Regions from separate parts of the Pseudomonas sp. HP_14 genome, predicted to be linked through region 2. Evidence: riboswitches for the same ligand, from Rfam matches in the RefSeq annotation. Region 2 holds a riboswitch; each other region holds the start of a gene.
The links. Region 2 has a riboswitch for cobalamin ahead of ACYASS_RS22275 (TonB-dependent receptor). Riboswitches for the same ligand answer to the same signal wherever they lie in the genome.
Positions count from the first base shown of each region.

Region 1 (10,031 bases), on a different contig from region 2:
CTGGCTGGACGAGCGAAGGGCCAGAAATGCTTCTCAGGCGCTTTCCTGACAAAAATACTAGGACTTTGTACGAAGCCGGGGATTGGCGTAAACTGCCAGCACGTCTGCGAGGAATTTTCATGACCGCTATTACAATTACCGATGCTGCCCACGATTACCTGGCCGATCTGCTGGAAAAGCAGAATACCCCGGGCATTGGCATCCGCGTGTTTATTACCCAGCCTGGCACCCAGTACGCTGAAACCTGCATTGCCTACTGCAAGCCCGGCGAAGAGAAACCAGAAGACAAGGCCATTGGCCTGAAAAGCTTCACCGCCTGGATTGATGGTTTCAGCGAAGCATTTCTGGATGATGCCGTTGTCGATTACGCGACTGACCGCATGGGCGGCCAACTGACGATCAAGGCACCAAACGCAAAAGTGCCGACGGTCAGTGCGGACAGTCCGATCAATGACCGTATCAACTATTACCTGCAAACCGAGATCAACCCGGGGCTGGCCAGCCACGGCGGTCAGGTCACCCTGATCGATGTGGTTGAAGAGCAGGAACAACATATTGCTGTGTTGCAGTTTGGCGGTGGTTGCCAGGGTTGCGGTCAGGCTGACGTGACGCTGAAAGAAGGCATCGAGCGCACCCTGCTTGAGCGCATTCCCGAGCTGAATGGCGTACGTGATGTGACTGACCACACGCAGAAAGAAAACGCTTACTACTAAGCTGTTTGCTGTGCCGTGTTAAAAAACCCCGACGTGTTCGGGGTTTTTTGTGTGATCTGGATACCTGAGCATCCCGCGCTTATAAGCTGGAATGCTAATACTCTGTGGGAGCCGGGCTTGCCCGCGATGAGGTTGATTAACTTTAGGGGCAAGCCCGGCTCCCACACTAATTGTGCTTACCGCGCGCCCTCTTACTTCCTGAACAAATGCGCATGCCCCGCGCGGTACAGGGATGACTCGCTGAATGCATCACTGGATAACACACGGCCGACCAGGATCAGTGCTGTCCGGCGAAATCCCTTCTCCGCAACTTTAGCTTCGATATCCGCCAGAGTGCCTGTGACCCAGTCCTGATCGGGCCAACTGGCGCGATGAACCACGGCAGTCGGGCAGTCCGGACCGTAATGCGGCGTCAGTTCGGCGACGATTTTTGGTAGATTATTAACGCCCAGATGAATCGCCATGGTCGCCTGGTGACGCGCCAAGTCGGCCAGGGCTTCACCTTCCGGCATCGACGTCTTGTCCGCATAACGGGTCAGGATCACCGTTTGGGATATATCCGGTAGGGTCAGTTCGGACTCCAGCAGCGCAGCGCAAGCCGCGGTGGCTGTCACGCCCGGGATGATCTCGAATGGAATGCCCAGCTCGCGCAAGTGGCGGATCTGCTCACCGATGGCGCCATAAAGGCTCGGATCACCAGAATGTACGCGAGCCACATCCTGGCCTTGTTCATGAGCAGATTTCATCAAGGCGATGATTTGTTCCAGGTGTAACTCGGCACTGTTACTCACCTGAACGGCCTGATGGCCTTCCAGAACGGCGGCAGGCACCAGTGAGCCTGCGTAGATGATCACCGGGCAGCTGCGGATCAGTCGCTGGCCTTTGACTGTGATCAGCTCAGGATCGCCGGGGCCTGCGCCGATGAAAAAGACCGTCATGGAGACTCCAGGTCAAAGGGTGGAAAATGTGGATTATCCGCTAACCTGTTGGGCAATGGCCAAGGCAAAAGTGGCTTGCGAGGTTTTCTGGCGAGTGATGAGCAATTCGGCCGGACCCGATTGGCTCGCCGATGCCAAGGCGGCACTTTCTGCTACTCCATAACAACCGGTGTGCTCGAAAGCGATCTGTGATCGATGACTGAGCTGCGACTCATGGACGCTCAGTTGAGTGGCCGAGAAGAAGTGCAGAGGCAGATCAAGCTGCTTCGCCACCTCCAACAGGCCGGGTTCGCGGCTCTTCAGGTCAATGGAGGCGAGGGCGCTGATGGCTTCGATGCGCAGGTTCTGACGGTCAAGGCTGCGTTCGATCAGTTCCAGCAATGCGCCTGTAGAACAGCCGCGCTGGCAACCAAGGCCGACCACCAGGGTCGGCCTTATCTGATCAGACGGCCTGATCAAGAGCGGAATTGTTGCGACGGAACAGCCAGGTGCTGATCAGGCCCAGCGCCACCCAGAACAGCGCATTGGTCAGCAGCGAGGCAATCACGAATTGCGATTCCAGCGCCTCTGGAGCAAGGCTCTCGTGGACTTCGGGCTGCGGTGCGCCAATCACGTGAGGCACGACCAGAATCGCTACGCCCAAGGCTTTCAGCAGCCAACTGCGGGAAAAGACGATCAACGCCAGGGCGACAGCAGTGGAGGCCGCCGTGCCAATCCACCATAGTTGCCGCTGGTTAAGGTCCGCCGCGGCAGTACCCGGCAGCTCGGGTGGCAGGCCCAATGTCGGGGCGAGGGTAAACACCGCAAAGCCCGCGAGCCCCCAAAACACGCCTTGGGACGTCTTGCCCGGTGCCTTCAAGGTGTACAGGGCGGCCAGCATCAAAGCGAAACCTACCGCAACCACCAGATTGCCGCCGGTGGTAGAAACAATTCGCTGCCAGCCATCTTCCGGCGACCAGGCTTCTTCGTCATGACTATGTCCGGCCGGTGCGGCCTCACCGTGGGCATGTTCATGAACCTGCTCGGCTGGCGCGTTCTCGTAGGTTTCGGCCTGCAGAATCAACGGAGTGATCCAGAAGCTTTGCAGCAGGGTCAGCAGCAGGGCGGCGAGCAAGCCGGTGAATCCTGCCGTTTGAGCAATTCGCTTGAACATGGCGTCAGGTCTCAGTGGCAGGGGAAGGCAGCGCTGTGGCGAGTGTCGTGAGCGGCGTTGTGTACCGCTTCGATGTGCGAGAAGCCTGCGAAGTAAACCAGGCAGGCCCCGAGGATTGCTGCGCTGATCGCGGCGGTCAGGCGTTGGCTCTGGGTGGCTGTGCTGCTGGCGGATTGGCTGGTTGTACTGATCGACATGGCGCTTCCCTCTTGTATGTCGGCAAGCAGGCATGCGCAGCAAAATCCCGCTGACGATCGCCAGGGGAGTGCAACTGCGCCCGCCCACCGCGGGTTCGTTATTGATTTCATGTCGGGCCGGTCTCCGGGCTTGCAAGGGGCTGTACGGCTATGCGCCGCTCAACCTGCAAGAATCGCCTTCCCATGCCGTTACTTGCACAGTGGATCTGATTCTTCACTTGCTTACCGTTGCGGGGGCAGCGCCGGACTTGCACAAGCCCTAAGGCTTGAACGCACCGGTTTCCCGTTTCACCCCGTGAGGGGCACCCGTAACAAGGCGTGTAGGAGAGCATGCGCCAGCGTGGAACGTCAATCAGTTGATTGACCTGCCCGCGGTCACTGCGTAGCCTTGCGGGTTCGAGGTTCTCCCGCTGGATCCGGCATGGGTTCGACAGGGAGCTAAGACGGGAACGCGGTCGATGCCGCGGCTGCCCCCGCAACTGTAAGCGGTCATGATTTACTGCAGAGCCATTGCATAGCCACTGCTTCACGCGGGAAGGCGCAATGACTGCCCGGATATCTTCGGGGTGCGCCGCAAGCCAGGAGACCTGCCTCGATTCGGGCCTTGAGCCCGACGAATTCTCACTACAACCGGGCGGGGTGATCCGGTGGCGAATCGTATCTCTGTGGTTACATACTTGTGACCACACAGGGTTTTCGTCCTGTTTGCCCGCCGTATTGCCAAAGGGCATCCGATGAAAACACTGGCCAAACTTCCCGTCACTATCGTTACCGGCTTTCTTGGCTCGGGTAAAACCACCTTGCTGCGCCACATGCTCGATAACGCCGAAGGGCGACGCATTGCCGTGATCGTCAATGAATTCGGCGAGCTGGGCATCGACGGCGAAATCCTCAAGCAGTGCACCATTGGCTGTACCGAAGAAGAAGCGACCGGCCGTGTCTATGAGCTGGCCAATGGTTGCTTGTGCTGCACCGTTCAGGAGGAGTTTTTCCCGGTGATGCGCGAACTGGTTGCGCGCCGCGGCGATCTGGACCACATCCTTATCGAAACATCCGGCCTGGCTCTGCCAAAACCGCTCGTACAAGCTTTCCAGTGGCCCGAAATCCGTAATGCCTGCACGGTCGATGCGGTCATCACCGTGGTAGACAGCCCGGCAGTACTGGCAGGCACCTTCGCCGCATTCCCTGATCAGGTAGACGCTCAGCGCAAGCTGGACCCGAACCTCGATCACGAGTCGCCGTTGCACGAACTGTTCGCTGATCAACTGGCCAGCGCCGATCTGGTAATCCTCAACAAAGCTGACATGATCGACGCCGCAGGTCTGGCATCGGTGCGTGCAGAGGTGTCTGAAGAACTACCGCCAGCGGTCAAGGTGATCGAAGCGAGCAGCGGTCGTCTGCCGATCAATGTCCTGTTGGGGCTGGGGGCCGAATCGGAGCAGCACATCGATGGTCGCAAGACCCATCACGATCACCACGAGGGCGATGATCATGATGACCACGATCACGACGCGTTCGATTCCATCTCGATCAAGTTGCCTCAAGCTGATGAAAGCCTGTTGCTCGACGCGCTGACCCAACTAGTCGTGCAACACGGGATTCTGCGCGTCAAGGGGTTCGCGGCGATTCCGGGCAAGCCGATGCGCTTGTTGATTCAGGGCGTCGGTACGCGTTTCGACAAGCACTTTGACCGTGCCTGGGGCGCAGAGGAAGAACGCGCGACCCAATTGGTCCTGATTGGTCAGAAGCTTGATGCTGCCGCACTCGAAGCTCAACTGCGCACTGCGCTCGCGGGTTGATGCATGCACCTGCTGAGAACCCAGCCCGGTGGTTTTGTACCGGATGACAGCATTGCCGACCTCGGGCAAACGCCCGCCGAGCTGGTCATTCTCTGCAGCGGTGATTCAAGCCTGGCGTTGCTCGCCGAAGCGGCGCAGCAACTCCCTGAGGATTATCCGACCTTGCGTCTGGCTAACCCGATGCAGGTCCAGAACCACGCGTCAGTGGACCTTTATTTCGATGAGGTCCTGCGTCACGCCAAGGTGATTCTGATCTCCCTGCACGGCGGGATCGGCTATTGGCGTTATGGCGTCGAGCGCCTCATGGAGCTTGCTGCACGCGGTGTGCAAGTGATCATGGTTCCGGGGTGTGACCGCCATGATCCCGAGTTGACGGAGCGCAGCACCGCTCCCGCTGATGACTGCCATCGGTTATGGCAGTTTCTGCGTCAGGGCGGTATGCATAACGCGCTGGATTTCTACCGTTGCCTCGCGACTCGCCTGCTCGGTCGGGACTATCCATGGTCCGAGCCACAGGCCTTGCCGCGCACCGCGGTTTATCATCCGCAGGGCGTCAGCGCTAACCCTGAAAGCTGGTTCGCCGAATGGTTGCCGAATCAACCGGTCGTGGCGCTGCTGTTCTATCGCTCCCACTTGCAGGCCGCCAATACCGCGTTCATCGATGTGTTTTGCGCTCGTCTGCAGGCGCAAGGCTTGAACCCTTTGCCCATCGCCGTAGCCAGCCTGAAGGAAGCGGGCTGTATGACGGTGGTCGAGGACTGGCTGGACGAGGTCGGCGCTGAACTGATCCTCAATACCACCGGGTTCGCTCAGTCCAGTCCTGAAGCGCCGCATGTGCGTCCGTTTCGCCGCAATATCCCGGTTATTCAGGCGATTTGCGCGCAGGATAACGAGCCGGGCTGGCGCGCCAGTGAGCAAGGCCTCGGTGCCCGGGATCTGGCCATGCACATTGCCTTGCCCGAACTGGACGGCAGAATCATCAGTCGGCCGATCAGCTTCAAGGATCTGGCCTGGCGCAGCGAGCGCAGTCAATCGGATGTGGTCTGCTATCGCCCGCAACCTGAGCGCATGGATTTCGTCGCCGAGCTGGCACGCCGCTGGGTTCTGCTTGCACGCCTGCCCAATGCCGACAAACGCGTGGCGTTGATTCTGGCCAATTACCCCACGCGCGACGGGCGCATTGGCAACGGGGTCGGTCTGGATACCCCGGCAGCAGCGCTGAATATCCTCCGTGCCATGCAGCATGAGGGCTATCCGGTTGCTGAGCTGCCGGAAACCGGTACCGACCTGATTCAGCAGTTGCTTGGCGGTGTCACCAACGATCTCGACAGCATCGATATGCGGCCTTGCCAACAAAGCATGGCGCTGGACGAATACACCGCTGCCTTTGAAAACTTGCCTCTGGCCAACCGTGAAGCGGTCATTGCGCGCTGGGGCGCGCCTCATAACGACCCGATGTTTCGCAGCGGACGAATGATGGTCGCCGGAATCAGATTCGGCCTGACCTTTGTCGGTATCCAGCCTGCGCGTGGTTATCAAGTGGACGCCAGCGCCGTCTATCACGATCCGGACCTGGTGCCGCCTCATGGCTACCTGGCGTTTTATTTCTGGTTGCGTAAAGCCTATGGCGCCCACGCGGTGGTGCACGTCGGCAAACACGGCAATCTGGAGTGGCTGCCGGGCAAGGGCGTCGGGTTGTCGGAGAATTGCTGGCCAGACGCAATTCTCGGTGCAATGCCGAACATCTATCCCTTTATCGTCAACGACCCAGGCGAGGGTGCTCAGGCCAAACGCCGGACCCAGGCGGTGATTATCGATCACCTGATGCCGCCACTGACGCGTGCTGAAACCTACGGCCCGTTGCGCAACCTGGAGTTGCTCGCGGACGAGTATTACGAAGCGCAGTTGCTGGACCCACGTCGCGCGCTGGAACTGCAGCGGGACATTCTCAAGCTGGTCCGGGAAACCAATATTGATCAGGAACTGGCACTGGATGCCTCTCTGAAAGACGACAATGCAGCGATCTGGTTACCGAGGCTCGACACGTACCTGTGCGATTTGAAAGAGTCACAGATTCGCGATGGCTTGCATATTTTTGGTGAATCTCCATCCGGCCGCCTGCGTATAGATACCTTGTTGGCGTTGCTGCGCATTCCTCGCGGCGACGGTCGTGGGGCGCAATCGAGCCTGTTACGGGCCTTGAGCAAAGCGTTCGAATTGAATTTCGATCCGCTGGACTGCGACCTTGCGCAGCCCTGGCTGGCGAAAAAGCCGTCAGCGCTGGCCGCGATCAGTAGCGACCCCTGGCGTACGGCGGGCGACACCCGTGAGCGCCTTGAGCTGTACGCAGCCTGGCTTATTGAGCACGTTGTTAATAATGAGAAATATGAAATCCCCTTTGAAAACAATGACCTGCGTGAAATAGTTAACAATCTGAAAGAAGTTGTAGCGCCGCGCCTTGACGCCTGTGGCCCAGCGGAGATTCAAGGATTGCTGGATGCCTTGAGCGGTCGGTTCGTACCGGCAGGTCCTAGCGGGGCGCCCAGCCGCGGTCGCATAGACGTACTGCCTACCGGACGAAACTTCTTCTCTGTGGACGTGCGAAACCTGCCCACCACAACCGCTTGGCGGATCGGCTTCCAATCAGCAAATTTGTTGCTGGAGAGGCACTTACAAGATCATGGTGATCATTTACGTCAACTGGGTTTGTCGGTGTGGGGCACCGCCACAATGCGCACCGGCGGTGATGACATTGCTCAAGCCATGGCGCTGATGGGCGTTCGGCCGGTGTGGGCAACAGGCAGTCAGCGGGTCGATGACTTTGAAATCCTGCCGTTGAGTTTGCTGGACCGGCCTCGGGTTGACGTGACGCTGCGAGTGTCCGGCTTCTTCCGCGACGCCTTCGCCAATCTGATTCGTTTGTTTGACGCTGCGGTGCAGGCCGTGGCCGCACTGGACGAGCCAGATGATCTGAACCCGCTGGCCGCCAAAGTTCGCGAAGAGCGCGCGGCGTTGCTGGAGAACGGTGTTGCTGATGACGAGGCGGCACGTCAAGCCGGCTGGCGTATCTTTGGGGCCAAGCCCGGCGCGTATGGTGCCGGTGTGCAGGGCGCTATTGACGGTCGACTCTGGCAAAGCCGTGATGACCTGGCCGAGGTCTATCTGAACTGGGGCGGCTACGCTTATGGCGCGGCGGATGAAGGCACGCCCGCCCGGGAGCGTTTTGCCCGTCGCCTGTCCCAGGTTCAGGCTGTGGTACAGAATCAGGACAACCGAGAGCACGACTTGCTCGACTCCAACGACTACTACCAGTTTCAGGGCGGCATGCTGGCGGCAGCTGAAAGCTTGAGTGGCCAGAAGACCGCGAGCTATCACGGCGATCACAGCCAGCCGGATTTGCCAAAAATCCGCACCCTCAAGGAAGAATTGAACCGGGTTATCCGTTCACGCGCCGCTAACCCGAAATGGATCGACGGCGTTAAGCGCCATGGTTATAAAGGCGCATTCGAGATGGCCGCGACCGTGGACTTTCTGTTCGCCTTCGACGCCACCACCGAACTGATCGACGATCACCAATATGCGCTGCTGGCCGATGCTTATCTGCTTGATCCATCGACCCGTGAATTCATTCAGCAGCACAACCCCGATGCCCTGCGGGATATGGCTGAGCGCATGCTTGAAGCGCAGCAGCGTGGGTTATGGCAGGAACCGGGCAATTACCGTAACGCGCTGGAAAGCCTGTTGCTGGACATAGAAGAGAGCTGATGACGTTGCGCGATATGACCTTGAGCGATACCCCACACTTCCCTCTGGCGGCCGTAGTGGGCGCCGATGAGCTGAAACTGGCGCTGTGCCTGAGCGCTATAGACCCGAAGATCGGTGGTGTACTGATCGAGGGGCCAAGGGGAATGGCCAAATCAACGCTGGCTCGTGGTTTGGCGGACTTGCTGGCCAGCGGGCAGTTCATCACGCTGCCATTGGGGGCCACCGAAGAGCGGCTGGTCGGTACCCTTGATCTGGACGCGGCCCTCGGCGAAGGCCGGGCGCAGTTTTCTCCGGGTGTATTGGCCAAGGCAGACGGCGGCGTTTTGTATGTCGATGAAGTCAACCTACTGGCTGATCACCTGGTCGACCTGTTGCTGGACGTCGCTGCCAGCGGCGTCAATCTGGTGGAGCGCGACGGCATTTCTCATCGCCATCAGGCGCGTTTCGTGCTGATTGGCACCATGAACCCTGAAGAAGGCGAGTTGCGGCCGCAGTTGCTGGACCGTTTCGGCCTGAACGTGGTGCTGAGTGGTCAAACATTGCCCGCAGAGCGCGGGCAGATCATTCGTCGGCGTCTGGATTTCGATAGCGATCCGCGTTCTTTTTGCCAGCAGTGGGAAGGCGAGCAGCAGTCACTCAAGCAACGCTGCGAACAGGCACGCATCGCGCTCGTTAATATCGCGCTGGATGATACGTCTCTCAGCATTATTACCGAGCGTTGTTTTGCCGCAGGCGTCGACGGCATGCGCGCTGATCTGGTCTGGCTGCGTGCTGCCCGCGCCCATGCGGCCTGGCGTGGCGCGTCTGCGATTGAAATGCAGGATATCGATGCCGTCGCAGAGTTTGCCTTGCGCCACCGGCGTCGTGACTCTCTAACTCAGGAGCAGTCACCTCGGGAGCGACCGCCGCAGCAGCCTGCGCCGCATCTAGACGCGTCAGGCACAGATCAGGGTCAGGGCAGTTGGGGCGAGTTGCCCGCCCAGGCAATATCTACAGGCGTACGTCGCGAAGTGCCGAGCTGGCCAAAAAAGCCTTAGGCATCCGTCCTCGTTGTTTTCCGGGGGCGGATGCCAGGCCCCGGCCAGGCAAAGTTGCCGGTGGCCGCACTGGCGCTCTGCGCAGTGGTGCTGATGGCGCAATTGCCTGGCTGCCGACACTGTTGTGCGGGAAACCAAAGGTCCGGGCTGATCTGATCCGTAAGCCTCGCAGCCAAAAGGCTACCGAGTTATGGCTGGTGATCGTCGACGCGTCCGCTTCCACAAGGCGCTATCAGGCCCTGAGTCAGGCCAAAGGGCTATTGGCTGAATTGTTTGATGACGCTTATCGCCGCCGTGTGCGTTTGGCGCTGCTGACGGCCAATGGCAACACGCCGCGCTGGCAGCATCAGGGTCTCAAGGCCTCCAGCGCGCTGCAACCGTGGCTGGATCAGCTGGGTGCTGGAGGTGGGACACCATTGACAGCCGCGT
Region 1 covers NZ_JBTOQI010000014.1:25,485-35,515, forward strand. The annotation lists gene ACYASS_RS12315 (acyltransferase family protein) at 1-49, shown strand, start outside; gene nfuA (Fe-S biogenesis protein NfuA) at 120-713, shown strand; gene cobM (precorrin-4 C(11)-methyltransferase) at 905-1,651, opposite strand; gene ACYASS_RS12330 (cobalamin biosynthesis protein) at 1,685-2,119, opposite strand; gene ACYASS_RS12335 (CbtA family protein) at 2,094-2,804, opposite strand; gene ACYASS_RS12340 (CbtB domain-containing protein) at 2,816-3,001, opposite strand; cobalamin riboswitch at 3,100-3,326, opposite strand; cobalamin riboswitch at 3,384-3,610, shown strand; gene cobW (cobalamin biosynthesis protein CobW) at 3,736-4,800, shown strand; gene cobN (cobaltochelatase subunit CobN) at 4,804-8,565, shown strand; gene ACYASS_RS12355 (ATP-binding protein) at 8,586-9,602, shown strand; gene ACYASS_RS12360 (vWA domain-containing protein) at 9,605-10,031, shown strand, end outside.
Region 1: it holds a riboswitch for cobalamin, as region 2 does, so the genes downstream of both, cobW (cobalamin biosynthesis protein CobW) here and ACYASS_RS22275 (TonB-dependent receptor) in region 2, are expected to answer to the same signal.

Region 2 (10,031 bases):
GGCGATCGTGGCGATGCTGTTGCTGTCCAGAGGTATCGTCAGCCGGGTCGAACATGTGAAACGTAATGCGCAACGCCTGGCCTTGGGTCATCCACTGTTGCCGCAGCCACCGGAACAAGACGAAATTGGCCAGCTGGGCACGCGTCTGGTAGAAGCCGCCCACCTGCTGGCACAACGCGAAGGTGCCTTGCGCGATAACGAAGAACGCTTGCGGCTTATCATCGATGCGGTCAAGGATTACGGCATCTTCGCCCTTGACGCCAACGGCCGCGTCACCTCATGGAACGTCGGGGCGGAACGGATCAAGGGCTACAGTGAGCAAGAAATCCTCGGTCAGCCATTCTCGGTTTTCTATTTGCCGGAACAATGCCCGCAGCGTCCGGAAATGGCATTGCGAGAAGCCAGAAGCAAAGGCTACTTCATGGAAGAGGCCTGGCGGCGCCGCAAGGATGGCAGCCGATTCTGGGCCAGCGTTGTTATCAGTGCCCAATACGACCACAGTGGAACCCTGCGCGGTTTTTCCAAGGTGACCCGCGATATCAGCGACCGCCATGCAGCCGAGATAGCGTTGAGTGCAGCCCGTGAAGAAGCTGAGCGCGCCAGCCGGGCCAAAAGCGAGTTTCTCTCCCGAATGAGCCACGAACTGCGTACGCCTTTGAACGCGATTCTTGGTTTCGCGCAACTACTTGAAATTGATCCTCAACCGGCGCAACGCCAACAGATCGGACACATCCTGAAAGCCGGTCAACATCTGCTGACACTGATCAACGAAGTCCTCGACATTGCCCGAATCGAGTCAGGCCATCTGCCCGTCAATCTGGAACCGATCAGCCTGGAAACGGCCTTGAAGGAAGCGCTGGCACTGGTCGCCCCCATGGCAAACGAAGCCCGGATCCGTATCGCGCCGCTTCCACTGATCCGCGCCGAAGAAGGTGTTATCGCCGACCGTCAGCGCTTGATGCAGGTGCTGCTTAACCTGTTATCCAATGCCATCAAGTACAACCGTGCAGAGGGAGAAGTCACGATTCAGGTTGCCCGAAGCGGTCAGCAGGTCACTGTGACGGTTTCGGACACCGGCCCCGGCATTGCCAAGGACCAATTACACAAACTGTTCCGGCCTTTTGAGCGATTGAACGCAGATCATCAGGTAGAAGGCACGGGCCTCGGGCTGGCGCTGAGTAAAAACCTGCTGGAAATGATGGACGGCAGCCTCAATGTCCTGAGCGCAACGGATGCAGGGTGTCGCTTCACGCTCAGTTTGCCTCATGCCTTCATTCAGCCGGACGAGACTCGCATGGTTTCGCCGCCAAATGCGCTCAGTGTTGAACCTGGGCAATCAACGGCTGGATATCGCGCCAGCGTGCTCTGCATCGAAGACAACCTGGCCAGCCTGACCCTGATCGAGACATTGTTGCAGCGGCGGCCCGGTATACAACTGTTTTCCAGCATGCAGGGGCAGATGGGACTGGATCTGGCGACTCGCCATGCGCCGGATCTGATCCTGTTGGACGTTAATCTTCCCGATGTCTCGGGTATCAGGATTCTACGCCGCCTGCGTCGCGCCACTCGTACTGCCAATACCCCTGTCCTGATGATGACCGCAGACGCCTCGCCGATGACCCATAACGTGTTACGCGAAGCGGGTGCTACCGCCATCCTGGTAAAACCGATCAATGTCCGCATGTTTTACGACCATATTGATCAGTACCTGACGGAGCCTTTATGACTCAAGATCTTCGTATCCTGCTGATTGACGATCAGCGCACCAATATAGAACTCATGGAGCAGTTGCTGGCTCGTGAAGGGCTGCTCAATGTGTTGAGCACCACACAGCCCACTCACACACTGGAGCTGTTCAATAGTTTTGAGCCGGATCTGGTTATCCTCGACCTGCACATGCCCGAATTCGATGGCTTCGCGGTGCTCGAACAACTGGGTCGGCGCATTTCACCTCATGAGTATCTGCCCATTCTGGTGCTGACCGCAGATGCCACCCGAGGCACCCGGATCCGCGCCTTGGCCCTGGGGGCTCGGGATTTCATCAGCAAACCCCTGGACGCCCTGGAAACCATGCTCCGGGTCTGGAATCTGCTGGAAACCCGCGTGCTCTACAAAAGCCTGCGTCAGCTGCTGCCAGCCGAACAGATTGAGCTTCTACAGCAGCGGCGCGGCGTGAATCTGCAAGAGACCAAAAGCATATCCCTGTAGGAGCTGCCGAAGGCTGCGATGCGCTCATCCTGATACACCGCTATCGCGACCGTTGGCAGCTACAGGTTAATGACTGGCGGTATCTGCCGCATACTGATCTCGTTGCGCAGCAGCCTGGCCAACGCTTCTACGGAATAGGGCTTCTGCAGAAAGGTAAAACCCTGTGAGTTCCCCTGTGCCAACGCGGGACTATAGCCGCTGGTCAGGACAATCGGGAGCGTTGGATAGAGCCTTTGAATTTCAAGGGCCAGCTCCACCCCGTTCATGCCCGGCATGACAACATCGGAAAATACTGCCTGAAAAGCGTCGGCTCGCTGCGCCAAAACCTCCAGAGCCTCCACACCACTCTTGGCCCAGTGAATGTCGTACCCCAGCTCTCTCAACGTCTGACTGGAAAACTCGCCAATTTCAAGGTTGTCCTCAACCACCAGCAGACGAGCACCTTCGCCACTGCTTTGCAGCTCCGGCTCCATCGCAGCATATTCGGCACCCGGTATCGCAACGGATCTAGGCAGGTAGAGAGTAAACGTACTGCCCTCGCCCAACCGACTGGCGACCAACACCTCGCCACCCGACTGTTTGGCAAAACCGAACACCTGAGAAAGCCCCAGCCCGGTGCCTTTACCGACGTCCTTGGTCGTAAAAAACGGGTCGAAGATACGATCAATCTGTTCCGGGTCGATGCCTGAGCCGCTGTCGATCAATGACACGGCAACATAATCGCCAACCACTGCGGCATGGGTGCGGCGAGCAGGAATTTGCCCGACAGGCTCAACACAAATCCTCAAGGTCCCCTCGCCATTCATGGCATCACGGGCATTGACCGCCATATTGATCAGCGCGGTATCGAACTGACCAGCGTCAGCGTTGATGTAGCAAGGCTGGGCAGGAAGCTCGATCAGCGTTTTTATCCGGGCTCCGGTCAATGAACCAATCATCTCGCCAATAGCCCGGACACTTTTGCCGACTTCAAAGACTTCCGGGCGCAAGGTTTGCTGGCGAGAAAACGCCAGCAACTGCCCAGTCAACTTGCTGGCCCGATCGACCGCATTGGAAATCGCGTCGATGTAACGTCGACGTCGCTCTTCATCCAGATTGCGCTTGAGCAGGTCTGTAGAGGCTTTGACCACCGTCAGCAGGTTGTTGAAGTCATGAGCCACACCACCGGTCAATTGCCCCACGGCTTCCATCTTCTGCGACTGACGCAATGCAGCTTCTGTGCGGCGTAGTGCTTCGGCGGCCTCCCGCTCAACCTGAACGTCGCGTCCCACGGCATGGATATAGGATTGATCCGGCACAGCGGTCCAGGCGATCCAGCGATACGAGCCGTCTTTGTGCAAATAGCGATTTTCGAAACTGGAGACACTGATGCCCTGCGACAATTCCGCCGCGGCAGAGGCAGTGGTCAAATCATCATCCGGGTGCAGAAGCTCCAGAAACGACTTGCCCAGCAACTCATCAGGACTCCAGCCAAGCACCTGAGTCCAGGCTGGATTGACCGCCACGATGTCGCCGCTGAATTCGGCAATCAGCATCAAGTCGGTGGACAACCGCCAGATGCGATCGCGGTCCTGAGTACGGGCTTCGACCCTCTCCTCCAGCGTAGCGTTGAGCGTACGCAGGTCTTCTTCAGCGGCGCGGGTTGCCGTGATGTCTCGGGAAATGCAGAGGATTTTTTCTACGGCCCCCGCCTCATCAAACATCGGCGTAACCTGCACATCCCACCATTTGGGGGTGCCCAGATAGGTGTTGGCAAAACCCTGGAAACGACCGGGGACGCCTGTTCTGGCGGCGACAATGGCAGCCTGAGCGTCGATATGCCCTTGATCCTGCCAGAAGTCCGGCCACGGGCAGCCTTGCACGTCGTTGAAGTTACTGATTTCCATGACGCGCATGCCGCCTTCACTCATGAAGGTAAGCTTGCCATCCAGGTCGATCACCTTGATGCAATCGTTGCTGCTGGCCAGCACCCGGCTATTGAACTCCTCGGTATTGCGCAAAGAAGACTCAATTCGCCGGGCCTCGGTGACATCCTTGAACAGCATCGCAATGCGGTTGTGCTCGGCCCCCTGGACTTTGTAGGCGTAGATTTCATACCAGCGCCCGCCAAGCGCAACCGCAGGCGCGTCAAAGCCAACTGACTCGCCACTCAACACCACGCTCGCATACACCTCAAACCAACGTGCAGGCTGGCCGTCTGCGATGTCCCGCATACTCTGGCCAATCTGCTGTTTGAGTTCTGTCATGTTGTCGAACGCGGCGTTGACCTCGATCAAATGGCAGGCCGTCAGCAGGTTATGGGTGTAGGTGACTTCAAATACGCCAAAGCCGATATCGATGTCACTGAACAGCGCACGATAACGTTCGTCGCTGGACTTCAGTTGCTGACCAAGGCGCACGGAGTGGGTGGTTTCAACCGTATGGCACAGAACACCCAATATGGACTCTTCATGCTCGTCGTACACCGGCGAAAATGAAAAGGTCCACCAGGTCTGCTCTTCAACCCCATAGCGGGCCATGCTGATCGGATGATTTTCATAGCGACTGGATTCGCCGCCAAAGGCCCTCTCTATCATGGGCCGCACCTGCTCCCAGGCGTCTGCCCACAGCGTGGTGATGCTCTGCCCCACGGCAACGTCAAGACGGGGGCCGAGAATGGGCCGATAGGCATCGTTGAAGAAGAAGTGCAGATCCGGCCCCCACACCAGATAAAGGCTTTCCGGGGAACTGAGCATCATGCTCAACGTCGAGCGAATGGGTGCGGGCCAATCTGACATAGGCCCAAGAGAGGTCGCGGACCAATCGAAAGCTCTGATTGCTGCGCCTGTTTCGCCGCCTGGAAGGGAGCGTGAAACCGGGCTGTTTAAAGGGTTCATGGCCATTTACTAATTGCTGGGGCGTCACTGGACGAAGATGATCGGCCGCATCAGCGGAGGAATGTGCTGAGTTTGGAGGGATGGCGAACAAGTGGCAACCACCGCACAGCGATTATCCATGCGTTGCCATGTCGCACACGAATGGACCCTGAGGACATCACAACGTTCTCTACCTCGCGGTGCGGCCGATTGACGTGACCGTTCATCGGTGGTCAGATGCGCGCCAGTTTCAGGTGTCTCATGCCGCCGAGCATGAGGTGAAACGGGAAGCCGGTGCGTCATTTCGATGATCAGTCCGGCGCTGCCCCCGCAACGGTAAGCGAGCGAAGCATTCGACAAACCACTGTGCTCCGGCATGGGAAGGTGAATGTTTCATGACCCTCGCAAGCCCGGAGACCGGCCTGGAACTTCGTTTTGGCAAACCCGCGGTGGGCGGGCGCAGGCCGGTTTCCGTGGGCTTTTGCGCCCGCGATTCCTCATGCGTTATTCCCCCGGGATCCATTCATTCCTCATTGGCTGGAATCGTATGTCCCGCAACTTCCTGTTTCAAACCCTGGCGAGTCAATCGCTGCGCATCACGCTGTTCCCTTGCTTCGCCATTTCGCCTGCGGCCTTTGCCGCTGACGACACTGTGATCGCCCTGCCGTCAATGGCAATCATCGATACCGCAGACAACGGCGAAACCAGTCTGGCCACTGCCCTGCCCGCCGGTTCCCGGTTGAATATCAGCGCGCTTGAAAACCCGGCCAGCCTGAGCAGTCTGGATGAGTCCGCCATCCACAACCGTAATAACCTTACTTTGCAGGACGCCGTCAGCCGCTCGCCCGGCATCACCAGCATCGCTACGCCGGGTGATGGCAACACGGCGCTTTCAGCACGCGGTTTCGCCGGACATTCTTCAGTGATGACATTGTTCGATGGCTCGCGGCTGTATACCGGGGCTGGCACCCAGACCTTCCCGGTCGACCCGTGGATGGTGGAGCGCATCGACGTTATTCGCGGCCCTGCCTCGGTGCTGTATGGCGAAGGCGCAACAGGCGCCGTGATCAATGTGATCCCCAAGAAGCCACTTGAAGGAGATGTTCGCAACACGCTGCGCCTGGGCTATGGGTCCAATGACCGCCAGCAGTCAGGGCTGGACAGCGGCGGCTCGCTGAGCGACACACTGAGCTATCGCCTGACCCTGAACCAGGAGCAAAGCAACGGCTGGGTGGATAACGGCAACTCCAGAAACCTGGCCCTCAGCGCCGCCCTGCGCTGGCAGGCAGCTGACAACCTGAGCTTCACCTTTGCCCATGAGCGTGGCGACAGCGAACCGATGAGCTACTTCGGCACGCCGCTGATCGACGGCCATTATCGCGACAGTCTGCGGAACAAAAATTACAACCTGCAAAACGCCGTGCAGCGCTACAACGATGAGTGGACCCGACTCAATACCGACTGGCAGATAACCGACAACGTCAGCGCCAGCAACCAGCTTTACTACATCAAGAGCCGTCGTCACTGGCGCAACGCCGAGACCTATAGCTGGAGTAACGCGCAAGGCCAGCTTTTGCGCGGAGACTATCTGGAGATCAAACACGATCAGGAGCAGATTGGCGATCGCCAGAGCTTCACCTTCGATCATTCACTGTTCGGGCTGGACAGCAGAACGGTGGTCGGCGCCGAGTACAACAAAATCCGCTTTGGCGTCGATAACAACTCGCCGTATACCGATGTCGGTGGAGACTACGTCGATCCATGGAACCCGGCCAACGGCTACTTTGAAAGTCAGTCGCCCACCCAACCTCTGAGCGACAGTACGACACGTACCTTCGCACTGTTTGCAGAGAACCGGCTGCAGCTGTCCGAGCGCTGGTCGCTGGTGACCGGTATACGGCGCGATCAAAATCATCTCGACCGTAACGACTTGCGCGCCAATACGCGCAGCGATCGGAGCCTCACCGGCGGCAATTGGCGCGCCGGACTGGTTTTCGCGGTGACAGATCAGCTGTCGTTGTATGGCCAGTATTCGACCAGCGAAGACGGGGTCAACAATCTGATCAGCCTTAATCCGACCCAGCAGCAAATGGACCTGACTGAAGCCAGACAGACCGAGTTCGGTCTCAAGCAGCAATTCTGGGAAGGCCACGGGGAGTGGACGCTGGCGGCTTACCACATCGTAAAAAAGAAAATGCTCACCACTGACCCGGTGACGCGTTTGGCGCAGCAGGTCGGCCAGCAATCCTCGGACGGCCTGGAGGCCTCGCTGGAACTGGCGTTAAGCCAAGGCTGGCGTGTATCAGCCAATGCCTCGGTAGTGCGTGCCGAATATGACGAATTCAATGAAACCGCTGGCGGCCAACTGGTGTCCCGGGCAGGCAACCGTCCCACCGACGTGCCTCGTCGCAGCGCCAATCTGTGGTTGAGCAAGGCGCTGACTCAAGACCTGGATGCAGGCATGGGCCTGCGCTATGTCGACGCCCGCTATGCCGATACGGCCAATACCACCAAAGTACCTGGCTACAGCGTAGTGGACGCAAACCTGGGCTGGAATGTGGTGCCGGATGTGCGTCTGGGCCTGCAGTTGAATAACCTGCTGGATCGGCGTTATGCAGCAGCACAGTACAACAGCGGCCAACAATGGCTGATGGGCCAGCCACGGTCGTTTTTCGTGACCGCGGATTACAGCTTCTGAGTAACGGGCCAATACACTGACCGCGCTGGCACGATTCGCGTGCCAGTTCTCAGTGCAAGCCCTGTGACACAAGGCTGCCGTATACTGACGGGCCGCACCCGCACTTAAGGAATGAATGCCAATGCGCGCCCCGTCTTCTGCCATCGTCCTCGAACGCTTTACTGAAGCGCACGCCGAGGGCGTTGCAGCGCTGTACAACGTCCCAGCAGTCGCCAGGCAAGTCCTGCAGATGCCTTTTCAGTCCGCTGACATCTGGCGCAAGCGACTGGACAGTAGCAATGAACGACTGGTCAGCCTTGTAGCGCTCCATGAAGGGGCCGTCGTTGGACAAGGCTCTCTTGAGCAGTTTTCCCGCATCCGCCGCAGCCATTGCGGTGCCATTGGCATGGCCGTCGCTCAGGATTGGCAGGGTCAGGGTATCGGCAAACAACTTTTAACCGCACTGCTGGATATCGCCGACAACTGGATGAAACTGCGCCGGGTCGAGCTGACTGTCTATGCGGACAATCAGGCGGCGGTAATCCTCTATGAAAAGCTGGGGTTCGAGACTGAGGGTTTGCTGCGTGATTACGCGATTCGTGACGGGCAGTTCACCGATGCGCTGACGATGGCGCGTATTCGCGGATGATGCGGTCCAAGGCACATTGTTAATGCCCAAGGACCGGCCGGGCGGCGTTCCGATTTAGCCGGGAGGCCGTCATTTATGCTGAAAGATTTGCCGCGAATCCATCAGCCATCTCCCGGCTGAAGCGGAACGCCGCCCGGCCGGTCCCTCAGGGGCGTAGCGCCACTCCCGCAAATCCCACCCGCTGAATCGATTAACCCTTCAGTGAATATGTTTCCAGTTTTTACGGAACTCGCCCGGCCTGACATCCCCTAAGCCTTCAAGCCAGCGGACTGGCAAGGCTTTGCCTCATGCACCGACGGCACCGTCGGAATATATCCGCTCACCTTCCCGGCCGCCTAACCGTTCAATCAAGGATTTGCAGTTCATGTCCTCAAACACTACGACCGCCTCCGCGCGCAACGATAACGACGGGCAACGTATGTCACCCCGCAGGATGATATTCATCTCCGTGCTTGTCGCCACCATGGGCGCCCTCGCCTTCGGGTATGACACGGGCATTATTGCCGGTGCGTTGCCGTTCATGACGCTGCCTCTGGATCAGGGTGGGCTCGGATTGAACGCCTTCACTGAGGGGCTGATCACTTCTTCGCTGATTGTCGGCGCCGCCTTCGGTTCGTTGGGCAGTGGTTACCTGTCAGACCGCTATGGACGACGCGTCACCCTGCGAGTGCTATCGCTGCTATTCATTGCCGGTGCATTGGGTACTGCAATCGCCCCTTCGATTCCGTTCATGGTCGCGGCGCGTTTCCTGTTGGGCATCGCAGTAGGTGGCGGATCGGCCACGGTACCGGTGTTCATTGCGGAAATCGCCGGTCCAAAAAAACGTGGTCGCCTGGTCAGCCGTAATGAGCTGATGATCGTCAGCGGTCAGTTGCTGGCCTATGTGCTAAGTGCCCTGATGGCTGCCTTGCTGAGTTCTTCGCACATCTGGCGCTACATGCTGGCTATTGCCATGATTCCCGGCCTGTTGCTATTGATTGGTACCTTCTTTGTTCCGCCTTCGCCACATTGGCTGGCTGCCAAAGGTCGTTTTGAGGATGCTCAAGACGTGTTGGAAAAGCTGCGTGATACGCCAGAGGAAGCGAAGCGCGAAGTCGAGGAAATGAAGGCCCAGAAGGAACATGCCCGCAAGCGCCCGCCTATCTCCGAGCTGCTGCGCCAGGGTTGGGTGATCAAGTTGCTGCTGATCGGTATTGGCCTGGGCTTCACCGCTCAGTTCACCGGCGTGAATGCCTTCATGTACTACACTCCGATCATTCTCAAAACCACGGGTATGGGCACCAACGCAGCATTGACAGCCACCATCGGTAACGGGGTGGTGTCCGTAATCGCGACCCTGCTCGGCATTTGGGCGATTGGCCGATATGGCCGCCGCCATTTGCTGATGACGGGGCTGGTCACGGTAGTTCTTGCCCAGATAGCGCTGGGTTGCGTGCTGCAGTTCATGCCGCAGAACCTGACCCAGAGCTACGCCGCCCTCGCCTGCATTCTGCTGTTCTTGCTGTTCATGCAGATGTGTATTGCACCGGTTTACTGGCTGCTCATGTCTGAACTGTTCCCGGCGCAAATCCGCGGTTTGTTGACTGGCACAGCGGTGTCCATGCAATGGCTGTTCAACGCAACAGTGGCTTTCCTGTTCCCG
Region 2 covers NZ_JBTOQI010000043.1:100,605-110,635, reverse strand. The annotation lists gene ACYASS_RS22290 (ATP-binding protein) at 1-1,726, shown strand, start outside; gene ACYASS_RS22285 (response regulator) at 1,723-2,208, shown strand; gene ACYASS_RS22280 (PAS domain-containing protein) at 2,268-4,946, opposite strand; cobalamin riboswitch at 5,299-5,503, shown strand; gene ACYASS_RS22275 (TonB-dependent receptor) at 5,611-7,761, shown strand; gene ACYASS_RS22270 (GNAT family N-acetyltransferase) at 7,883-8,389, shown strand; gene ACYASS_RS22265 (sugar porter family MFS transporter) at 8,745-10,031, shown strand, end outside.

Region 3 (10,031 bases), on a different contig from region 2:
CAGTACGCGCAAACCTTCGGACGTCAGCGACACACCCTTTGAATCCCGCACGAACAGGCGAACCCCCATTTCCTCTTCCAGCGCCGCGATACGGCTGGAGATAGAGGCCTGGGTGCTGAACAGTTTTTCCGCTGTCAGCCGGAAACTTTTGAGGCGCGCTACCCAGACGAAGGTTTCCAGAAATTTGAGGTTCACCGGGTCGATTCCTTGAGGCGCGTAAGGACTGACAAGTGCTGCACGTTGCATGAAAACCGTGTGCAGGGTGTCAGGAAAGTGCCCTGAAAGTGCAGGTTATATGCCAGCGACGATAAAGAAATTCTTATGGGGTATAGCGGTTTTTTCCCGTTGGACGTGAGCGGTCGGGCTGCCGAAAGATTGCCCCGGAACGAGAAAGGTCGCCAGCGTGGTGCTCTTCACCGGGCTGTGTCAAACCTTCATTGCAGTGGACTGCGCCCACTGCACCTAACCAATAACTGCGCTCTGCCAGCAGTCGGTCAATTACCGCTGTGCGCTCATGGAGATCGTTTTCAATGAGCTACAACAATCAAAAATATCTGTGCGCAATATTGTTAGGCGGTACGACCCTGGGGTTTGGGGCCGGGGCTAACGCTGATTTCTTTGCTGACAGCAAAGGGGAGCTGGAGGCACGTAATTTCTACTTCAACCGGGATTTCCGGCAGACCGGCGCCAGGGACAAGGCAGAAGAGTGGGCGCAGGGTTTCATTGTGCGTCTGCAGTCAGGCTATACCCCGGGAACCGTGGGCTTCGGTCTGGATGCGCTGGGTATGGTCGGCTACAAACTGGATTCCGGTGATAGTACGGCGGGCAGTGGTTTGCTGCCTGCGGATCAGTCATCAGGTGGTTCTCAGGATGAATATTCAAAGCTGGGTCTGACCGCCAAGGCGAAGATATCCAGGACTGAACTGAAGGCCGGCACGCTGTTTTTTCGCAGCCCCATGGTTTCCTCCAACGACAGCCGTTTGCTGCCGCAGACTTTTCGGGGTGCGATGGTGACATCGCAGGATCTGGATAACTTCAAGTTTACCGGCGGCCATATCGACCGTATCAAGGCCAATAACTCTACGGACTTCACTGAGATGACCGCCAACCGTATCGGTGGCGTGAGCAATGATTTCAACTTTGGTGGTGGTGAATATCAAGTCACGCCACAACTGGCGATCAGTGCCCACTATGGTCAGCTTGAAAACATCTACAAGCAGTATTACGGCGGCCTGGTGCATGTCCTGCCGATGGGCGAAGGGCAGAGCTTGAAGACTGACCTGCGTTATTCGAAAAGCAGTGAAGACGGTAGCTTTCGCGACATCGATAACCGCGCGTTGGGTTCGATGTTCACCTATAAACTCAAGGCTCACGCGTTCGGTATCGGCTATCAGCGCATGAGTGGCGACGATCCTTTCCCTTACATCTCTGGCAGCGATCCGTTTCTGGTCAACTTCATCCAGGTCGGCGATTTCGCCAACATTGACGAGCGTTCGTGGCAGGCCCGCTATGACTACGACTTCGCAAGTGTGGGCTTGCCTGGCCTGACGTTCATGACGCGTTATGTGTCGGGTGACAACGTCGAGCGTGCGGCGGGTGGGGAGGGCAAGGAGTGGGAGCGCAACACCGACGTGGGTTACGTGTTCCAGAGTGGTACCTTGAAAAATCTGGGGCTCAAATGGCGTAACGCAACCGTTCGTTCCAATTTCGGCAACGACCTGGATGAGAACCGCCTGATCGTCAGCTACACCATGCCGCTCTGGTAGGGCCGAAGTTGGCCTGATTGCTGCGTTCAGAGCAGCCTGAGCAAATGGATGAACCCAGCCCCTACAGGTCCAATGTTTGCCGCGAGACAGCGCGGTGCCATGGATACCGGGGCAGTTCAGAGTTGCCGCGTTCAACGTAACAAGCCTTTTTACATCATCACAATAACGAGATTCCAATCATGCAAACCGCTATCAACCTCTGGCCGCTATTAGGCGTGCTGGTCATCATCATTGGCTTTGTGCTGCGCTTCAATCCGATGCTGGTCGTCGCGCTGGCGGCTATCGCCACCGGTTTTGCTGCGAGCATGCCGCTGGAAACGATCCTGGCAACCATCGGCACCGGGTTCATCAAGACTCGTACATTGCCGCTGATCATTTTGCTGCCGTTGGCGGTGATTGGCCTGCTGGAGCGTCATGGCCTGCGTCTGCATTCCCAGAACTTCATTGCCCGCTTCAAAAGTGCCACGGTGGGGCGGCTGTTGATTGGCTATCTGTTCATTCGTGAAACCGCAGCAGCGGTCGGGTTGACCAGCCTGGGCGGGCACCCGCAAATGGTTCGTCCGTTGCTGGCGCCCATGGCTGAGGGCGCTGCCGAGGCGCGTTTCGGCAAGTTGCCTGAAGCGCTACGGGTCAAGCTGTTGGCGTTGTGCGCAGCGACTGACAACGTGGGGCTGTTTTTCGGCGAAGATATATTTGTCGCGTTTGGTGCTATCGCCCTGATGCATACCTTCCTGCTGGGTTCCGGAGTTGATGTCGAGCCGATCCATATCGCGTTGTGGGGGATACCGACTGCGATCTGTGCCTTCATCATTCACTCGATCCATTTGAGCCGTTTCGATCGTCGCCTGAATCGTGAGTTGCAACCTGTGACGCCATCCGCCCCGGCTGCTACTTCGCAGGAGAGCTTGTCATGATCATTTCCATTCAATACCTGTATTGGCTGGCCGGTGTCATTCTGGCGATTACCTCGGTGCTGACCTTCACCGATCGCACCAACCCCAAGCGCTGGAGTACCGGGCTGTTCTGGGGGTTGTTCGCCATCGCGTTTCTGGTCGGTGAGCGGCTGCCGCCGGTGCTGGTGGGTATCGGTGTTCTGGTCATGGCGGCCATCGCCGGTTTTGGCGGCGTCGGTTTCGGCAAGCATGGCGAGTTGCCGGACAAAGAGCGTCGTGCCAGTGCAGGGCGTCTGGGCAGCAAGCTGTTCATCCCCGCGTTGGCGATTCCTCTGGTGACGGTGATCGGTGCGGTGTTCCTGAAGAACATCAAGATTGGCGGCGTACCCCTGCTTGATCCGGCCAACAGCACCTTTGTTTCACTGGGGCTGGGCTGTCTGATTGCTCTGGCGCTGGCTTGCTGGCTGACACGTGACACGCCGGTGCAAGCGATGCGTGAGTCCCGTCGTTTGACCGAGGCCTTGGGCTGGGCGCTGGTCTTGCCGCAAATGCTGGCGATGCTGGGGCTGCTGTTCAACGACGCGGGTGTCGGCAAAGCGGTGGCGCACCTGGCAACCAACTACATCAACCTCGACTTCAAGCTGGTGGCTGTGTCGGTTTATGTGTTGGGTATGGCTTTGTTCACCATCGTCATGGGTAACGGCTTCGCGGCGTTCCCGGTCATGACCGGCGGCATTGGTGTTCCGGTGCTGATCGGCATGTACGGCGGTAACCCGGCGGTGATTGCCGCGATTGGCATGTTCTCCGGTTATTGCGGGACCTTGATGACGCCCATGGCGGCAAACTTCAATATCGTCCCGGCGGCGCTGCTTGAATTGCCGGACAAGTACGCGGTGATCAAGGCGCAGATTCCTACTGCACTGCCGTTGCTGCTGGTCAACATCCTGTTGCTGTACTTCCTGATGTAATAAGCGAATGCCCGTAGCACAGGCCTCGTGCCGCAGTCTTCCAGATTGAACCCTGTCCTGTAGGAGCTCACCGAGGTTACGAGGCCAGAGATAGCGGAGTGTCAGAAAAACCGCCATCGCTGGCCTCGTAACCTCGGTGAACTCCTACAGATCCAATGTTTGCTGTGCGACAGCGCTGTGTCTGGAACAGGCCCTTGGCGTTGTGTTTGCGGGCTGTATTAGGATGGTCGTCCATTCGGTGACCGAGCGCTGAACATGTCCGCTGTAGACATTGTTTCTGTACAACCTGAAGACATCCCCTCTGCGGTGGAATTCGTCCTGCGTGCCCGCGCGCAGATCTTCCCGATGCTTGACCCGACAGTAATCCCCGCGGACCTTGCACAGTTTGCCGAAGTGTACAGCGAGGAGGGTGGTGGCCGTTTTCTGGTCGCGCGCCGCGATGGGGAAATCGTCGCGGCAATCGGTTATTTGCCATACGACGGTCGATTCCCTCAACTGGATTACGGGCAACGCACAGTAGTGGAAATCGTCCGGTTGTTCGTGATCCCGGAGTTTCGCCGTTCAGGGTTGGCGACCACGATCTATCTGGCGCTTGAAGCGTGCGCCCGACAGCAGGGCATCGACGTGCTTTACCTGCACACCCATCCGTTTCTACCGGGTGCGATTGGCTTCTGGGAGCGGCAGGGTTTCAGGGTTGTGGATGTGGAAAGCGATCCGGTCTGGCAGACGACGCATATGGAATTCGGGTTGGTCCAGGTTCAAGGCCGGTGCGAGATCCCTTACGGTGCCAGGACGGGCACCGCGATCTAAAGTGAGTTGTGCCCGGCTTTATCGCGAGCAAGCTCTGCTCCCACAAGGGTTATGACCTGAAGCGCAATATCTGCGTGCCGTCGTACGGGTCTGTGAGGTAGTGCGCCTCCACGCCGAAGGTCTCGCGCAACAGTTCGCAGGTCAGCACTTCGGACGGTACGCCAATGGCGATCAGCTCGCCTTTGTCCATGACCGCCAGACGATCACACGCCAGGGCTTGATTGAGGTCGTGCAAGGCAATCAGGGTGGTAACCGGCAGTGACCTCACCAGACCCAGGATGCTCAGTTGATGCTGAATATCCAGGTGGTTGGTGGGTTCATCCAGCAACAGGATTTGTGGACGCTGGGCCAGCGCGCGGGCGATGTGCACGCGTTGCCGTTCGCCCCCCGACAAGCTATGCCAGGCACGCTTGGGCTTGTCGGCCATGTCCACGTCGCGCAGCGCCTGCTGAACGATGTCATTGTCTGTGGCTGACCATGGCTCCAGCGCGGAAAGCCATGGCGTACGACCCAGCTCTACAGCATCCAGCACGGTGATCGCATCGGACGTTTCAGCTTGCTGTTCGACAACCGCAATCATCTGCGCGACATCGCGACGCTTCATGTCGGCAAGGGCAACACCGTTAAGGTGAATCTCGCCACTGGCGGGGATCTGGATCCCTGAAAGCAGCTTCAACAGGCTGGACTTCCCTGAACCGTTGGGGCCGATCAATCCAAGGGTTTCACCACGTCGTAGCTGCAACGCGACATCGCGGACAATGGGTACCCCTTTGATCGACCAGTTGAGGCCGCTGCAGGACAGTACGTTGCGGTCGATGTCGGCGATCGGCTGCTTCGGATTGCTCATCGGCCCCCCTTGGCTTTTATCAGGATCACGGCGAAGACCGGCGCGCCGATCAGGGCAGTAATCACTCCGACCGGTAATACCTGGCCCTTGATTGCCGTGCGAGACAGAACGTCGGCGGCAATCAGGAATACCGCTCCGGCCAGCGCACTGATCGGGATCAGTCGTCCGTGGCGCACACCGACCAGCAGGCGCGCTGCATGAGGCACCACTAAGCCGACGAAACCGATAGAACCGACCAGCGACACCATCACTGCTGTCACCAGTGCCACGGTGGCAATCAATATCACCTGGACCCGACGCACCGGGATGCCCAACGCAGCCGCAGAGTCACTGCCGAACATGAAGGCGTCCAGCGAGCGACGGTGCCACAGGCAGACCGCCAGGCCGATCAACACCACCGGCACTGCCAGAGTGACCGATTGCCAGCGCACACCGCTGAGGTTGCCCAGCAGCCAGAACATGATGCCCCGCGCCTGCTCGGAGTTGGCCGACTTGGTAATCAGAAAAGAGGTCAGGGCGTTGAACAGTTGTGAACCGGCGATGCCTGCCAGGATGATCTGCCCGCTGCCACTGACTGCGCCGGTGCTGCGAGCGAGCAGGGCGACCAGCGCAAAAGCCGCCATGGCGCCTACAAATGCGCCCGCCGACAAGGAAATGGCACCTGCGCCGATACCGATGATTGCCACCAGCACCGCGCCGGTCGAGGCCCCTGCGGAAATGCCCAACAGGTAAGGATCGGCCAGCGGGTTGCGCAACAGTGACTGCAGGACCACACCCGAGATCGCCAGCCCGGCACCGCACGCTGCGGCAACCAGGGCGCGGGTCAGCCGGTAATTCCAGACGATGCCTTCGTCGATCGGGTCCAGTACGAAACCGGCGCCCCACAGTTTGTTGGCCAGTACCTGAAACACCAGCGACAGGCTGATCGGTGTTTCACCAATGGCAATACCGGCAATGATCGCCGCTATCAACACCACGAGCACCCAGGCGCCGTGCAGGCAGATCTTGCGTAACAGGCGACTGGCGAACTGCGCTGTCATGGGTGCAGGTCAAACTTGTCGATGGCGCCTGCCAGTTCATCGATACCGTTGAAGGTGCGAATGGTCGCTTCCATGGCCTGGGCATCAAGAATCACGATGCGGTTGTGCTTCACGGCGTCCATGTTTCGAGTGACCGGGTCGGACTTGAGGAATTCCAGTTTTTTCTGGAAGTCATCAGCCGGGAAGCGGCGACGGTCCATCCGTGCCAGAACCAGAATGGTCGGGTTGGCCTTGGCGATGGTTTCCCATCCTACAGTTGGCCATTCTTCATCGGACTGCACGATGTTGCGTAGGCCCAGGGTGTCCATCATGAATGCCGGGATGCCTTTGCGTCCGGCGACATAAGGATCGACGTTCAGGTCTGCGCTGGAGAACCAGAAGACGGCCGAGGCGTCTTTCAGGTGTTTGCCTTTGACGCTGGCCTGAGCCTTGGCAAGACGTGCTTGCAGTTCGGTGTTCAATTCGTTGCCACGAGCCTGGACATCAAAGATCTGTGCCAGTTGGTCGACGGTCTTGTACAGGCTGTCGATCGAGAATGGGCGCAGACGCGTGCCATCGGCACCGACCAGGTTGTCCTTGCCTTCGCAGTCTGATGGCATGAGGTAGGTCGGGATTTTCATTTCGCTGAACTGCTGGCGAGTACCGACCACGCCCTGTGGACCGACCATCCATTCAAACTGGACGGCAACCAGTTCAGGGCGCTTGTTGATCACGGCTTCGAAGCTTGGATCGTTATCGGCCAGACGCGGGATTTTTGCGTTCTGTTGTTCGAACTGTGGCAGCACATTGTTGAACCACAGCGAGGTCCCGACCACTTTGTCGGCCAGTCCAAGGGAGTAGAGGATCTCGGTCGCAGACTGGCCAATGGTCACGGCTTTGCCGGGAGCCTTGGCGAAGGTCAGCGGCACGCCGCAGTTGTCGAGGGTAAGCGGGTAGTGGGTACTGAGGGCGGGGCTGGCAGCCAGGCTCAGCGCAGAGAAACCCAGGCCAGCGAGCACTACAGCAAAACGAGGTAAAGACATGAAAAACGATCTCCATTCGAACGGTTATCCGCACGATGGTGTTCTGGCTGGATACACATCACGACCGCTGCTGTTGATGGTTCGGCAGGGGTTGATCAGTCACGGCGCTGCCACCGTTCTGACGGATGTACTCCCCGGACACCCCGCCGGTGGGTCAGTTGCCAGGAGCCACATGCATTCGATGCAGTGACGCCCTGATGTCGGCAGGTCTCCTGACTGGCGCTTCATCGCCGCGCTCCGGCCTTCCCGGGTGATGACCCAGTGGCATTGATGGAGCAGGGCTCAGCACCTACAGTTGCGGGGGCAGTTCCGGTTGATGCCTCGGGGGCATCACGGATTCCCTATTAATCCCGTTTGGAAACCGACGGGCGGCATGGTAATGGATATGCTCAAAAGAGTGGGGATTTTTACTGCGCCGGTCGCCCTCGGATATTTTTTTATCGTACGTTTGGGCGGGGCAGCGCATGATGCAAACGGCAACGGGTCGGGAGTAATCACCGCGCACGGGTGAACCTTCTCGCCTGATGGCCGGTCGATAGTGCAATCTATACGCTGTTCCCGGTTTGTCACGGCTGGTAATAAAAGACAGAAACAGCCCTTGGCCACGCCTACACTGGTCCGCTACATCTTCTGGAGACATTTTCCTGTGATATCGACTCAACGAGTGGCCTGGCTGAAAGCCTGGGGTGCCCACGGTTTTACCGCCACCGGCGTGGTCATCGCATTCCTTGCGACCATTGCCCTGTTCGATAATCAGGCCAAGGCCTGCCTGTTGTGGCTGGGGCTGGCGCTGGCAGTGGACGGCGTGGATGGCTCGCTGGCGCGCAAATTCAATGTGCAGTCGGTGCTACCGGGTTTTGACGGTTCGGTGCTGGACCTGGTGATTGATTACCTCACTTACGTGTTTATCCCGGCGCTGTTCATTTACAGCTATATCCCGCTGCCGCCTTATACGCTGCTGCTGAGCACGGCGATCATTCTGATTTCATCGCTTTTCTGTTTCTGCAATCTGGAGATGAAGAGCAAGGACAATTACTTTCAGGGCTTCCCGGCAGCGTGGAATGTGGTCGCATTGTGCCTGTACATCATTCAGCCGACCCCGTGGGTGACCTTCCTGACGATTATCGGTCTGGCATTGCTGACCGTGACGCGCATGAAGTTCCTGCATCCTTTCCGGGTGCGTCGTTTCATGCCGTTGAATATCCTGGTGACCACCGTATGGCTGATCACCAGCGCCTTGCTGATCATCAATCATCCGCACAACGGGCCTGTGGTGATGGGGGTGTGGTTCACGATGTCGGCTTACTTCATCGGCATCTGCCTGTGGCGGACGTCGCTGGAGTATTGGGGTAAGTGGCGGGCTTGATGGGCTAGCCGCACAGCCTTCATCGCGAGCAAGCTCGGCTCCTACAGGATCGCGCTAAACCTGTAGGAGCCGAGCTTGCTCGCGATATCGGTTCAGCAGGCAATGGATTTCCAACGATTCTCCCCACCCAATACCGACTATCAAGAGCAGTGATTTCTGCGTAAACGCCGCCGGGCGTAACCTTTGTTCATTCCCGAAATGAACCCGATCCCGGAGGCTCTCATGAACCGCATTTACGCTTTTGCCCTGTTGTTGACCGTTGCAGTTGTCTCCGGTTGCTCCACTCACCACGCCGTTGAACTGCGTCCTTACACTGCCGAGGAAACTCATCAGTTGGCCCTGGAAGATTTGAATCGCCGTGGTCTTTCCTTTGATGAGTATCAGGTCGCCAAAGCAAAACTGTTGGCCGAGCCGCAAATGCAAGCCGTGCGCGACTTCGATAATCGCGGCGAGATCAGCGCTGAGAACGTACAGGCTAGTCAGGATCGCCAAGGTTGATGGTTTAAGTACAGTGATGGACGAAACTGTTTTCGTTCAAAACTGTACCGGTTGTATTTTCGTCTGACTGTTCGTGTGTTTCTGGTTGCCGATTCGATAGGGTGAAGGCCTGCCCTTTAGATGTCTGGATCGCTCCATGCCGTTCTCCCTTGACCTGCTGCTCGCTTTTGCGTTGTTCGCCTTTGTCACGTCCATCACGCCCGGTCCTAACAACATGATGCTGCTGGCCTCGGGGGTGAATTTCGGATTCAGCCGGACTGTGCCGCATATGTTGGGGATCAGTTGCGGGTTTTTCAGCCTGGTACTGGCGGTCGGTCTTGGACTGGGCGCTGCTTTTCAGACTTATCCGCTGCTGTACACCATCCTGCGTTACGTCGGCGCTGCCTATTTGTTGTATCTGGCGTGGAAGATCGCCACTTCAGGTCCGGCCTCGGATGCTTCGGGCGCAGAGAGCAAACCACAGACCTTCATGCAGGCTGCCCTGTTTCAGTGGGTTAATCCCAAGGCTTGGGTCATGGCTGTGGGCGCGATCAGTACCTACACACCGTTGCAGGGGTACTTCACCAATGTTGTGATCATCTCGGCGGTATTTGCGCTGATCAACCTGCCAAGCGTCGGTGTCTGGGCAGGGTTTGGCAGCCTGCTGCGTAACGCGCTGCGTGATCCGTTCTGGTTGCGGTTGTTTAACGGGGTAATGGCAGTACTGCTGGTGGTTTCGTTGTATCCGATGCTGAAGGGGTAATGGCCTGAAGTCTTACGCCATTCAAATGTGGGAGCCGAGCATTGGCCCGCGTGAAGCGGCGCGGGTGGGGTTTTTTAAC
Region 3 covers NZ_JBTOQI010000008.1:30-10,060, reverse strand. The annotation lists gene ACYASS_RS07645 (LysR family transcriptional regulator) at 1-195, opposite strand, end outside; gene ACYASS_RS07640 (OprD family porin) at 531-1,766, shown strand; gene ACYASS_RS07635 (DUF969 domain-containing protein) at 1,946-2,680, shown strand; gene ACYASS_RS07630 (DUF979 domain-containing protein) at 2,677-3,627, shown strand; gene ACYASS_RS07625 (GNAT family N-acetyltransferase) at 3,883-4,437, shown strand; gene ACYASS_RS07620 (ABC transporter ATP-binding protein) at 4,487-5,284, opposite strand; gene ACYASS_RS07615 (FecCD family ABC transporter permease) at 5,281-6,324, opposite strand; gene ACYASS_RS07610 (ABC transporter substrate-binding protein) at 6,321-7,346, opposite strand; gene ACYASS_RS07605 (hypothetical protein) at 7,345-7,536, shown strand; cobalamin riboswitch at 7,532-7,727, opposite strand; gene pcsA (phosphatidylcholine synthase) at 7,993-8,712, shown strand; gene ACYASS_RS07595 (hypothetical protein) at 8,935-9,210, shown strand; gene ACYASS_RS07590 (LysE family translocator) at 9,347-9,952, shown strand.
Region 3: it holds a riboswitch for cobalamin, as region 2 does, so the genes downstream of both, ACYASS_RS07610 (ABC transporter substrate-binding protein) here and ACYASS_RS22275 (TonB-dependent receptor) in region 2, are expected to answer to the same signal.